DNA from 2 places in the Kocuria sp. CCUG 69068 genome. Region 2 is predicted to be linked to the other one. Evidence: riboswitches for the same ligand, from Rfam matches in the RefSeq annotation. Region 2 holds a riboswitch; the other holds the start of a gene.
The links. A riboswitch is a leader RNA that binds a small molecule or an ion and turns the genes downstream of it on or off. The one in region 2 is predicted to bind S-adenosylmethionine.
Positions count from the first base shown of each region.

Region 1: linked by a shared signal. The riboswitch ahead of CRM73_RS04275 (bifunctional o-acetylhomoserine/o-acetylserine sulfhydrylase) and the one ahead of CRM73_RS06690 (ABC transporter ATP-binding protein) in region 2 are both predicted to bind S-adenosylmethionine.

Region 1 covers NZ_PDDL01000013.1:88-5,856, reverse strand. Annotated here, with positions in the region: gene CRM73_RS04275 (bifunctional o-acetylhomoserine/o-acetylserine sulfhydrylase) at 1-1,229, opposite strand, end outside; SAM riboswitch class IV at 1,306-1,421, opposite strand; gene CRM73_RS04270 (VOC family protein) at 1,564-2,202, shown strand; gene CRM73_RS04265 (CPBP family intramembrane glutamic endopeptidase) at 2,225-3,004, opposite strand; gene CRM73_RS04260 (S9 family peptidase) at 3,119-5,290, shown strand; partial or broken gene CRM73_RS04255 (FAD-dependent oxidoreductase) at 5,403-5,769, opposite strand, start outside.
Region 2 covers NZ_PDDL01000023.1:6,593-12,361, reverse strand. Annotated here, with positions in the region: gene CRM73_RS06705 (AMP-binding protein) at 1-1,542, opposite strand, end outside; gene CRM73_RS06700 (ABC transporter permease) at 1,602-2,423, opposite strand; gene CRM73_RS06695 (aliphatic sulfonate ABC transporter substrate-binding protein) at 2,420-3,463, opposite strand; gene CRM73_RS06690 (ABC transporter ATP-binding protein) at 3,559-4,392, opposite strand; SAM riboswitch class I at 4,398-4,502, opposite strand; gene CRM73_RS06685 (maleylpyruvate isomerase N-terminal domain-containing protein) at 4,610-5,287, shown strand; gene CRM73_RS06680 (CoA-binding protein) at 5,373-5,769, shown strand, end outside.

The sequences.
Region 1 (5,769 bases), on a different contig from region 2:
AGGGAGCGGACGTCGCCGATGTTGGCGACGTTCGAGTGCAGGGTCAGGGCGTCCACGAAGGCGGCCCCGGCCTCCCGTCCGCCGTCGAGGACAAAGCCCAGGATCGACCCGGCGCCCCGGGGCGCGTACTTCTGCGCCCGCCCGTGCCACGGGGAGGACTCCAGCCCGGCCCAGGTCACCGAGCGCACGTCCTCGCGGGCCTCGAGCCAGCGGGCCACCGTCCCGGCGTTGGCCACGTGCCGCTCCATCCGCAGGGACAGCGTCTCGATGCCCTGCTCGATGAGGAACGCGTTGAACGGGGAGATCGCCGAGCCGAGGTCGCGCAGCAGCTGCACCCTGGCCTTGAGGATGTAGGACAGGTTGACGCCGAAGGGCCCCTCCGCGCCCAGGGCCTCGGCGTAGACGAGACCGCCGTAGGACTCGTCCGGCTGGTTGAAACCGGGGAAGCGGTCCGGGTAGCGGCCGTAGTCGAAGGCCCCGGAGTCCACGATCACGCCGCCGATGGCCGTGCCGTGCCCGCCGAGGAACTTGGTGGCCGAGTGCACCACGACGTCCGCGCCCCAGCGCAGGGGCTGGACGAGGTAGGGGGTCGCCACGGTGTTGTCCACGATGAGCGGGACCTCGTGGTCGTGGGCGATCCCGGAGACCGTCTCGATGTCGAGGACGTCGTTGCGCGGGTTCGGGATCGTCTCGGCGAAGAAGGCCTTCGTGTTCGGCCGGACCGCCCGCCGCCACGCCTCGGGGTCGTCGGGGTCGGAGACGAAGGTGGTCTCGATGCCGAGCTTGGGCAGCGTGAACTTGAAGAGGTTGTAGGTCCCGCCGTACAGGCTGGGGCTGGCCACGAGGTGGTCCCCCGCGCCGGCGACGTTGAGCACGGCGAACGTCGTCGCCGACTGCCCCGCGCTGAGCATGAGGGCGCCCACGCCGCCCTCCAGGGCGGCGATCCGGTTCTCCACGACCTCCGTGGTCGGGTTGCCGATCCGCGTGTAGATCGGGCCGAGCTCGGCGAGCGCGAAGCGGTCGGCGGCGGCCTGGGCGTCGGGGAAGACGAAGGACGTGGTCTGGTGGATCGGCAGGGCGCGCGAGCCGGTGACCGGGTCGGGGCTCTGCCCCGCGTGGATCTGCCGGGTCTCGAAGGCCCAGCCCCCGGGGTTCTCGGGGGTGGGGCGCTCGGCCGCGTCGGTGCGGGCGGCGGAGGCGTCGGTGCGGGAAGCGGGGAGATCGGACATGCCGTGGGACTCCTTGTGGATCTCAGGGGTCCCGTCCCGGCCGAGGCGGTGCGGCCGGGAACGGCCGGGCGCCGGGGACCCGCGCTTGCTCGCTCGCTGGTCGCGAGGAGCCTGGTCTTCACCCAGGGCACCCCACCGCGGTGGAGGGTTGCCGGCCAGCTAGCTGGGGCTTGGACGCTGGCGCTCATGACCTGGACAGCATTCTCCGGATCAGGCCCGCACGGCGTCAAGCCGGGGCCGGGCGTGACGCTGCGGCAGGGGTGCCGCCCGCACGGTGCCCGGCGCGTCGCGGACCGATTTGGAGACGAAACTCACAGGGTGCCACGATGTGCCCATGAGAGTCGATCACGTGTCCTACGCCTGCCGCCCGGAGGGCCTGGAGGCCACCACCGAGCGCATCGCCGACCAGCTTGGGATCGAACCGGTCAAGGGCGGGGTGCACCCCCGTTTCGGCACCCGCAACATGATCCTGCCGCTCACGAACCACCAGTACGTGGAGGTCGTCGAGGTCCTCCAGCACCCGGCGGCGGAGAAGGCCCCCTTCGGGCAGGCCGTGCGGGCCCGGTCCGCCGCCGGCGGCGGCTGGCTGGGCTGGGTCGTGGAGGTCGAGGACCTCGCCCCCTTCGAGCAGCGCCTGGGGCGCCGCTCCGTGCCCGGCCACCGGGTGTTCCCGGACGGCCGGTGCCTGGAGTGGCACCAGATCGGCGTCAAGGGCCTGATCGCCGATCCGCAGCTGCCGTTCATGATCCACTTCGACTCCGCCCCGGAGATGCACCCGTCCCAGGCGCGGATCACGGACGTCGGGCTCGCGGGAATGACCATCGCCGGTGCCCCGGAACGGGTCGCCGAGTGGCTGGGCGCTCCCGTCGAGACCGCGCTCGAGGACCTCGAGGTCGACTGGCGCTATCCGGACGGCACCCCCGGGGTGCTCTCCGTCTCGTTCAGCACCCCGGACGGCGCCGTCACCATCTGAGGCCGGGCACCGCGGGGCGGGCTCAGCCCAGCAGCCGGGCTGCCCCGAGGAAGCCGACGGCGTCCAGCAGGAAGTGCGCGACGACGAGGGGCATCACCCGGCCGGTGCGCCGGTAGAGCTCCGCGAAGACGAGGCCCATCACCACGTTGCCGAGGAAGGGCCCGATCCCCTGGTAGAGGTGGTAGCTGCCGCGGAACAGGGCCGTGACCACCAGCACCACGGGCCAGCTCCACCCGATGCGGGTCAGCCGGTCGGTCAGGAACGCGACCACCACGACCTCCTCGACCAGGGCGTGGCGCACGGCCGAGAGCAGCAGCACGGGCACCGTCCACCAGTGCGCGGCGAGCCCGGACGTGGTCACCTCCGCGGTGACGCCCAGGGCCCGGCCGGCGCCGTAGAGCGCCAGCGTGCCCAGGCCCATGAGCAGGAAGAGCACGGTGCCGAGGCCCAGGTCCGGGAGGGGCATCCGGGCGTCGAGGCCGATCCGCCGGCGGACGGTGCCCAGCGCTCCGGCGGAGCCGGCGAGCAGGTAGAGCGCGAGCAGCACCGGCACCAGGTCCAGGGCGATCCCGGTGAGCTGGCGCAGCAGGTCGATGAGGGGCTGCGGGCTCAGCGGCGGGTTCATCGTGGCCTGCGCCTCGGACAGCGGTCCGCGCGCCAGGTGCTCGGCGAGGGACAGCGCGGCCCAGAGGGCCGAGGCGCCCAGGGACACCCCGAGCACGAGGAGCACTTGCAGCCACAGGTCGGCGCGGGTGGAGCCGAAGGCGGGCGGTCGCGGGGCGAGGTGGGCGGGGGTGCTCATGCGGCCATTCTGGCACCGGCCCGCCGGCCGCCCTGCGCAGCCCGCGCCGGGCGCCCCCGGGCCCGACCGGACCGCCCCCTCCCCACCCATGACGTCTTCCCTAGGATGGGGACCATGACTGTCCTTCCCCCGCAGATCCGCCAGCAGCCCGTCGAGCGCGCCTTCCACGGCCACGTGTTCTCCGACCCGTACGAGTGGATGCGGGACAAGGACTCCCCCGAGGTGCTGGCCCACCTCACCGCGGAGAACGAGTACGCGGAGTCCGCCACCGCCCACCTCACGGGCCTGCGGGAGACGATCTTCGGGGAGATCAAGGACCGCACCCAGGAGACCGACCTGTCCGTGCCCAGCCGGCGCGGCGCCTGGTGGTACTTCGCCCGCACCGTGGAGGGCGGCGCGCACCAGGTGTTCTGCCGGGTCCCGGCCGTGACCACCGGTGACGTGCTCGCGGACTGGACCCCGCCCGTCGTCGAGCCCGGCACCCCCATGGCCGGGGAGCAGGTGCTCCTCGACGCCAACGCGGAGGCCGCGAAGCACGAGTTCTACTCCCTGGGCAGCTTCGACGTCTCCGAGGACGGGGAGCTGCTGGCCTGGGCCGAGGACGTCACCGGCGACGAGCGCTTCACCCTGCGGGTCCGGGACCTCACCACGGGGGCGCTGCTCGCCGACGAGATCCCCGGGACGTTCTACGGGTCCTTCCTCACCCCGGACGCGCGCGCCGTGTACTACACGGTGGTGGACGAGTCCTGGCGCCCCCACCAGCTGCGCCGGCACGAGCTGGGCACCCCGGTGGCCGAGGACGTCGTCGTCCACGAGGAGACCGACCCCGGCCTGTGGCTCGGGGCGGGCCTGTCCGCGGACCGGCGCTGGATCGTGGTGGAGGCCATGTGCTCCGAGTTCTCGGAGCAGCTCATCCAGCCGGTCGCGGACCCGGCGGCGCCGCTGCGGGTGGTGCTGCCCCGCACCGACCGGGTGCTCTACGAGGCGGAGCCCCTGCTGCTGGACGGGCGGGAGCAGATCCTGCTGACCCACGACCACGAGGCCCCGAACTCCCGGATCTCCCTCATGGACCCGGCCGACCTCGGCCGCCCGGTCGCGGAGGTGGCCCTGCGCGACGTCGTGCCGGCCTCGGACACCGTCCGCGTCAACGGCTGCGCCGTGACGGCCACGCACCTGGTGGTCTCCGTCCGGGCGGACACCACGCTGCGGGTCCGGCTGCTCCCGCTCGCCGGGCTGGGCACTGACGCCCAGGCCGCCCCCGTGGAACCGGCCTTCGCCGAGGAGCTCTACACCGCGAGCGTCTCCGCCGCGGAGCACGACGCCCCCGTGGTGCGCCTGTCCTACACGTCCTTCACGACGCCCCCGCGCGTCTACGACCTCTTCGTGGCGGGCGCCACCGGGGGCGACGGCGCACTGCCCGCCGAGCCGCTGCTGCGGCGCGAGGCCACGGTGCTCGGCGGCTACGACCCCGCCGACTACGCGGTGGAGCGGGACTGGGCCACCGCGGCGGACGGGACCCGCATCCCCGTCTCCCTGGTCCGCCGCGCCGACCTCGACCCCTCCGTGCCGGCACCGGTGCTGCAGTACGCCTACGGCTCCTACGAGCACAGCACCGACCCCGCGTTCTCGGTCTCCCGGCTGTCCCTGCTGGACCGCGGCGTGGTCTGGGCCGTGGCCCACGTGCGCGGCGGCGGGGAGCTGGGGCGGACCTGGTACGAGCACGGCAAGAAGCTGCACAAGACGAACACGTTCACCGACTACGTGGCGGTCACCGAGCACCTCGCCGCCCGTCCGGACGTCGACGAGCGGCGGATCCTGGTGATGGGGGGCTCCGCCGGCGGCCTGCTGGTGGGCGCGGTGCTCAACCTCGCCCCGGAGCGGTACTGCGGCGCGCTGGCGGCGGTGCCGTTCGTGGACCCGCTGACCTCCATCCTCGACCCGTCCCTGCCGCTCACGGCCCTGGAGTGGGAGGAGTGGGGCAACCCCATCGAGGACGCGCACGTCTACGGGTACATGCGCGACTACTCCCCCTACGAGAACGTCCGGCCGCTGCCCTACCCCCCGGTCCTCGCGGTCACGAGCCTCAACGACACCCGGGTGCTCTACGTGGAGCCCGCCAAGTGGGTCGCCGCGCTGCGGGAGGCCTCGACCTCCGGCGAGCCGGTGCTGCTGCGCTGCGAGATGGCCGGGGGCCACGGCGGCGCCTCGGGGCGGTACTCGCAGTGGAAGGACACGGCCTGGGAGTACGCCTGGGTGCTGGACCGGATGGGCCTCGCCGGCGCCTGACCCGGGCCGGCGGGTCCCGCGCGCGGTCTGCCCCGCCGACCCCCGCGGCCGAGCGGCACGGCGCCCGACGGCACGGCGGTCGACGGCGCCCGCCGCGCCGGCCCCCGGGGGCTCAGCGCCGGAAGCGGCCCGGGTCCAGGGCGGCGGCCGTCTCCCGGGAGCACCACGGGCCCACCGTCCCGTCCAGGAGGACGTCCGCGGCCGCCCGGGCCATGGCGGCGCTGGTCTGGAACCCGTAGCCACCCTGGCCGGCCAGCCACAGGAGCCCCGGGACGTCAGCGTCGGCGCCGCACACGGGCACGCCGTCCGGGGCCTCGGTGCGCAGACCGGTCCAGGCCCGCTCGATCCCCGTGGCGCCGAGGGAGGTCACGGTGTTGAGCCGCCCCAGGAGGTCCTCGACGTCCTCGAGCACCGGCTGCGCGTCGCAGGGCTCGCTCGGCACGGCCTCGGACGGGGAGACGAGCGCGCCGTTCCCGGCC
Region 2 (5,769 bases):
CGGGACCGTCTCCCCGGCCTCGTCGACCACGCGGGTGGAGATCCCCGGGACCGCCCGGGTCGCGCAGCCGGGCTTGAGCGCGGTGCGCGGGGCTCCGTCGTCGAACGTCCCCGGGGGCGCGAACTGGGGGTCGTGCGGCCGCGGGGACATCACGGTGGCGCCGGTCTCGGACTGCCACCACGTGTCCACGAACGGCACCTCGTCCCTGCCCAGCTGCGCGCGCAGCCAGCGCCAGGCCTCGGGGTTGATCGACTCGCCCACGGAGCCGAGCAGCCGGATCGAGTTGAGGTTGTAGAGCGGCGGGACGCCCTTCGGGAACGCGCCCATCAGGGAGCGGATCAGCGTGGGCGCCGTGTAGTAGGCGGTGACCCCGTAGCGCTCGACCACCTCGAAGTGCCGGCCCCAGTGCGGGGTGTTCGGGGTGCCCTCGTAGATCACCTCGGACACGCCGTTGACCAGCGGCCCGTAGATCTCGTAGGTGTGCGCGGTGACCCACGCGAGGTCCGCGGTGCACCAGTGGACGGTCGAGTCCACCTTCGCGGGGTCGTTGACGGTGGCCAGCTCGTCCGGGCGCAGCACGCCGTCCTCGTCCTCGACGTCGGGCAGCAGGTCGAACAGCAGCGCGTGGGTGTAGGCGGTCTGCACGAGGTAGCCGCCCATCGTGTGCACCAGGCCCTTGGGCCGTCCGGTGGTCCCGGAGGTGTAGATGATGAACAGCGGCGTCTCGGCGTCGAACGCCTCGGGCACGTGCACGTCGGACTGGTCGGCGATCAGCTCGTGCCACCACACGTCCCGCCCGCGCGTCCACGGGACCGCGTCCTCCTCCTTGGAGTGCGTCCCCCGGGTGCCCCGCGGCAGGTCCGTGCGTCCGGGCCGGGAGGTGCGGCGCACGACGACGACGTGCTCGACCGCGTTGTCACCGCTGCAGGCCTCGTCGGCCACGGCCTTCACGGGCACCACGGCGCCGCGCCGGTGCTGCCCGTCCGTGGTCACGAGGACCTTGGCGCCGGTGTCCTCGACGCGGAAGCGCAGCGCCTCGGCGGAGAACCCGCCGAAGACCAGGGAGTGCACCGCGCCGATGCGGGCGCAGGCCAGCGTGATGATGACGGTCTCCGGGATGACGGGGAGGTAGATCACCACCCGGTCGCCCTGCTCCACGCCCAGGGCGAGCAGGGCGTTGGCGGCGCGGGAGACCTCCCGCTGCAGGTCGGCGTAGGTGTAGACCAGCCGGTCCCCGGGCTCTCCCTCGAAGTACAGGGCTACGTGGGCGCCGCGGCCGGCCTCGACGTGGCGGTCCACGCAGTTGTGGGCCACGTTGAGCCTGCCGCCCTCGAACCACGCGATCTCCGGGACCGACCAGGTGGGGCCGCCCTGCTCGTCCGTCCCGAGCCGCCGCGGGGCCTCGAAGCGGTGCGCGGTGGTCCACGGCCGCGCCCAGTCGAGGCGCGACGCCTGCGCCTCCCAGAAGGCGATCCGGGCCTCGTCCGAGACCAGGGCGGGATTGGGGGTGGGGGAGGAGGGGTCGCTCCAGCTGAAGCTCACGGTGCTGCTGTCCTTTCCGGCCGGCACGGACGACGGTTCCACTGTGCCAGGCGCACGTGTCAGGCCCATTTCTTGGCGGCCCACTTCTCGAAGACCCCCAGCAGCGCGTCCGTCGCCTTGCCGAGCACCGCGAGCAGCACGATGGCGAGGAGCAGGCGGTCGGTGCGGCCGTTGTTCTGCGAGTCGGTGAGCAGCCAGCCCAGGCCCATGGAGGCGCCCAGCAGCTCGGCGGCCACGAGGAACAGCCACGCCTGGGCCAGGGCCAGGCGCAGCCCCGAGATGACCGACGGCATGACGGCCGGCAGCTGCACCGTGGTGAGCAGGCGCAGCCCGTGCAGCCCGAACGCCCGCGCCGCCTCGATGAGGTTGCGGTCCACGTGCTGCAGGGCCGCGGAGACGGTGGTGTAGACCGGGAAGAACGCGCCGATGGCCACCAGCGTGACCTTGGAGTCCTCCCCGAGGCCGATCCACAGCAGCAGCAGCGGCACCCACGCCAGGGACGGCACCGCCCGGAACGCCCCGATCGTGGGGCCCACCAGTGTGGAGCCCCAGCGGGAGAGGCCGATGAAGGACCCGGCCACGAGGCCGAGCCCGGCGCCGATCAGGAAGCCGATCAGCACGCGCTGGGTCGAGATGCCCACGTGGGTCCACAGGTCCCCGCCGGCCAGCAGGCCGATCCCGGCCTCGAGCACCGCGAGCGGGGCCGGCAGCTGCACGGCGCTGAAGACGCCGGCGGTGGACAGCACGTGCCACAGCACCAGCAGCGCGGCGGGCAGCAGCAGGCCCAGCCCGGTGCGCAGCAGCGGCCGCCGCCGGGGGGCCGCGGCGGGGGCGTCCTCGAGACGCTGCGCCTCCTCGGCGGGGGCCAGGGGCTGCGTCACTGCCCGGCCCCGACCAGCTCGGCCGCGCGGGAGGCGTCGGCGTTCTCGGCGTAGGAGCTCTCCACGATGCTCCCGAGCGCCTCGTCGATCTGCTCCTGGCCGGCCACGTCGTCGGACTCCACGAAGATCGGCCCGACCTTCTCGAGGACCGCCAGCTGCTCGTCGCCCGGCACGTGGTCGATGTCCAGGTTGGTGCGCTCGAGCACCTTCTCGGCCACGGACAGCTCGATCCCGGCCGCCTCGGCGAGCAGCTGCGAGGTCTCCTCCGTGTTCTCCTGCGCCCACTGCCGGGCGTAGGCGTAGACGTCCACCACGGTCTGGGCGGCCTCGGGCTGCTCCTCGAGGAAGCTCTCGTGGGCGTTGAGGAAGCCGTAGGTGTTGAAGTCGACGTTGCGGTAGAACAGCTCCGCGCCGTTCTCCTCCGCGGCGGCCATGATCGGGTCGAGCCCGGACCAGGCGTCCACCTGGCCGTTCTCCAGGGCGGCGCGGCCGTCGGCGTGCTGCAGGTTCTGGATCGTGACGTCCCCGGCGTCCACCCCGGCCTCGTCGAGGGCCTGGAGCAGGAAGAAGTACGGGTCGGTGCCCTTGGTCGCGGCCACGGTGCGGCCCTCGAGGTCCGCGACCTCCTGCACCTCGCTGCCGGCGGCGGTGACCAGGGCGGACCACTCCGGCTGCGAGTAGAGGTCGATCACCCGGATCGGGGTGCCGTTGCTGCGGGCCAGCAGCGCCGCGGAGCCCGCGGTGGAGCCGATGTCCACCGCCTCCGCACGCAGCGCCTCGTTGGCCTTGTTCGACCCGGCGGACTGCACCCACTCCACCTCGATGCCCTCCTCGGCGAACGCGGTCTCGAGCCAGCCCTTCTCCTTGATCACCACGGAGAGCGGGTTGTAGGTGGCCCAGTCCACGCGGACGGTGCCGTCCCCGGCGGCCTCCGCGGGCGGCTCACCGGAGCCCTCACCGGCCATGCACCCGGTCAGGCCGAGGGCCAGGACGGCGGCGAGTGCGGGGACGGTGCGGACGGAGCGCTGGGGCAGGGGCATGGCGGAGCCTTTCGTGGTGGACGGACGGTGCCGGGCGGCGCGGGCGGGTGCCGCCGCTGGTCCGGGGAGGGGAATCGGGGTGGGGGCGGGCCGCGTCAGCGGGTCGCGGGGTGGTGGGTGTCGACGCCGAGGTGGCCGAGGAGTTGCACGCGCAGCTCGGCGAGGACCTCGGAGGCCCGGTCCCGGGGGCGCTCGCCGGGGACGGCGAGGATCGTGCTGATCGAGGCCGGGGCGGTGGGCCCGGTCCGGCCCAGGACCACGATCCGGTCCGCGAGCTGCAGCGCCTCGTCGACGTCGTGGGTGACGAGCAGGACGGTGGTGGGCTGGGCCGCGTGGATCGTGAGCAGCAGGTCCTGCATCTTCAGGCGGGTCAGGGCGTCGAGCGCGCCGAAGGGCTCGTCGAGCAGCAGGACCCCGGGATTGCGGGCCAGGGCCCGGGCCAGGGACGCGCGCTGGGCCATGCCGCCGGAGACCGCGCGGGGACGGTGGCCGGCGTGCGCGGTGAGCCCCACCAGGCGCAGCAGGTCGTCGATCACGGCGTCCCCCTCGTCCCGGGGGAGTCCGCGGGGCAGGCCCAGGCGGACGTTCTCGCGCACCGAGCGCCACGGCAGCAGGCGGGGCTCCTGGAAGGCGACCGCGCAGCGCGGGTCGATGCCGGACACGGGGGTGCCGTCGATGAGCACCCGTCCGGCCGAGGCGGTGTCGAGCCCCGCGGCGGCCCGCAGCAGCGTGGACTTGCCGCACCCCGAGGGCCCCAGGACCGCCAGGACCTCGCCGGGCCGGGCCGTGACGTCGACGTCCTGCAGGACGTGGTGGGTCTCGCGGCCGGACGGGAAGGCCTTGCCGACGTGCTCGAAGGCCACGGAGAAGGCGCGCTTCGCGGTGCCCGGTGCGGTGGCCGGCGCAGAGCCCAGCAGGGAAGTGCTCATGATCAACTCCATCGGTCCTGGCATTAGCACCTCGCACGGAGGATCAGACGGATCCGTGCCGGTTGCTGCGACGTCGACGAGCCAGGTCTCTCAGCCGCTCCGGATGGTTACACCACCAATTGAACGTCCTCGGCGTGTTCCCTGGCAAATCCGTCGCATCCGTGGTGATCGCGACACATCGCTGGCACGGGAGCCCTCCGTGCCCCACCATGGACCCATGACGAGCCGCAGAAGCCCGGCCCGGGCGGACCTGGTGCGCGACGCCTGCGCGGCGTTCGGCGCGGTCCTCGACGGGCTCGGCGACGACGACTCCTGGGCCGCCACTGGCTGCCCGGGGTGGTCGGTCCGGGACCTCACCCACCACTGCGCGATGGACGCCCTGCGGGGGCTGGTCGCGCTGCACACGCCCACCACCGCCCGCCCCGACCGGGACGCCGCGACCTACTGGACCGACTGGGGCGGCGATCCCGCGGGGGCCGCCGAGGCCCGGCGCCACACCCGCGTGGCCGCGTCCATGGTCCTGGACTGGGAGCCGGTGCGCGCCCTCCACCGCGAGACCACCCGGGCGCTCGTGCACGCCGCGCAGCACTGCGGCGACGGCGCGGTCCGCACCCAGGGGCACGTGCTGCGCGTCGAGGACCTGCTGAGCACCCTCGCGGTGGAGGCCACGGTCCACCACCTGGACCTGATCCAGCACCTGGACGGCTCCCCGGGTCCCGCCGTGGACGGGCTCGCCGAGGTCCGCCGGGTCCTCACCGACCTGTGGGAGCGGGAACCGCTCGAGCACTGGAGCGACGAGCACTTCGCCCGCGTGGGCACCGGCCGGGCGGAGCTGACCGCCCAGGAGCGTGCGGAGCTGGGCGCGCACGCGGACCTCCTGCCGCTCTTCTCCTGACCCTCCCCCCTCCGCGAGGTCGCCGACACGTGCAATCCCGCGGAGGAAGAAGGAGGGGGAACGGGTTCCGTGCCAGGCTGGGGGCATGAGCCGCAACGACCCCGCCGTCATCGACCGCCTCATGGCACGGCCCGGCCGGTGGGCCGTGGTGGGGCTGACCGGCAACACGGCCCGTCCGGCGCACTCGGTGGCGAAGCGGATCCGGGACGACCTCGGCATGACGATCGTCCCGGTCAACCCGAAGGGCGAGCCGGTGCACGGCGAGTCCGGCCACCGCACGCTCGCCGAGGTCCCGGGGCCGATCGACGTGGTGGACTGCTTCGTGAACTCCCGCCGCGTCGGCGCGGTGGTGGACCAGGCCATCGCCGTGGGCGCCGCCGCGGTGTGGCTGCAGCTGGGCGTCGTCGACGAGGACGCCGCCGCCCGGGCGGAGCGGGCCGGCCTCGACGTGGTCATGGACACCTGCCCCCTGATCGAGCTCC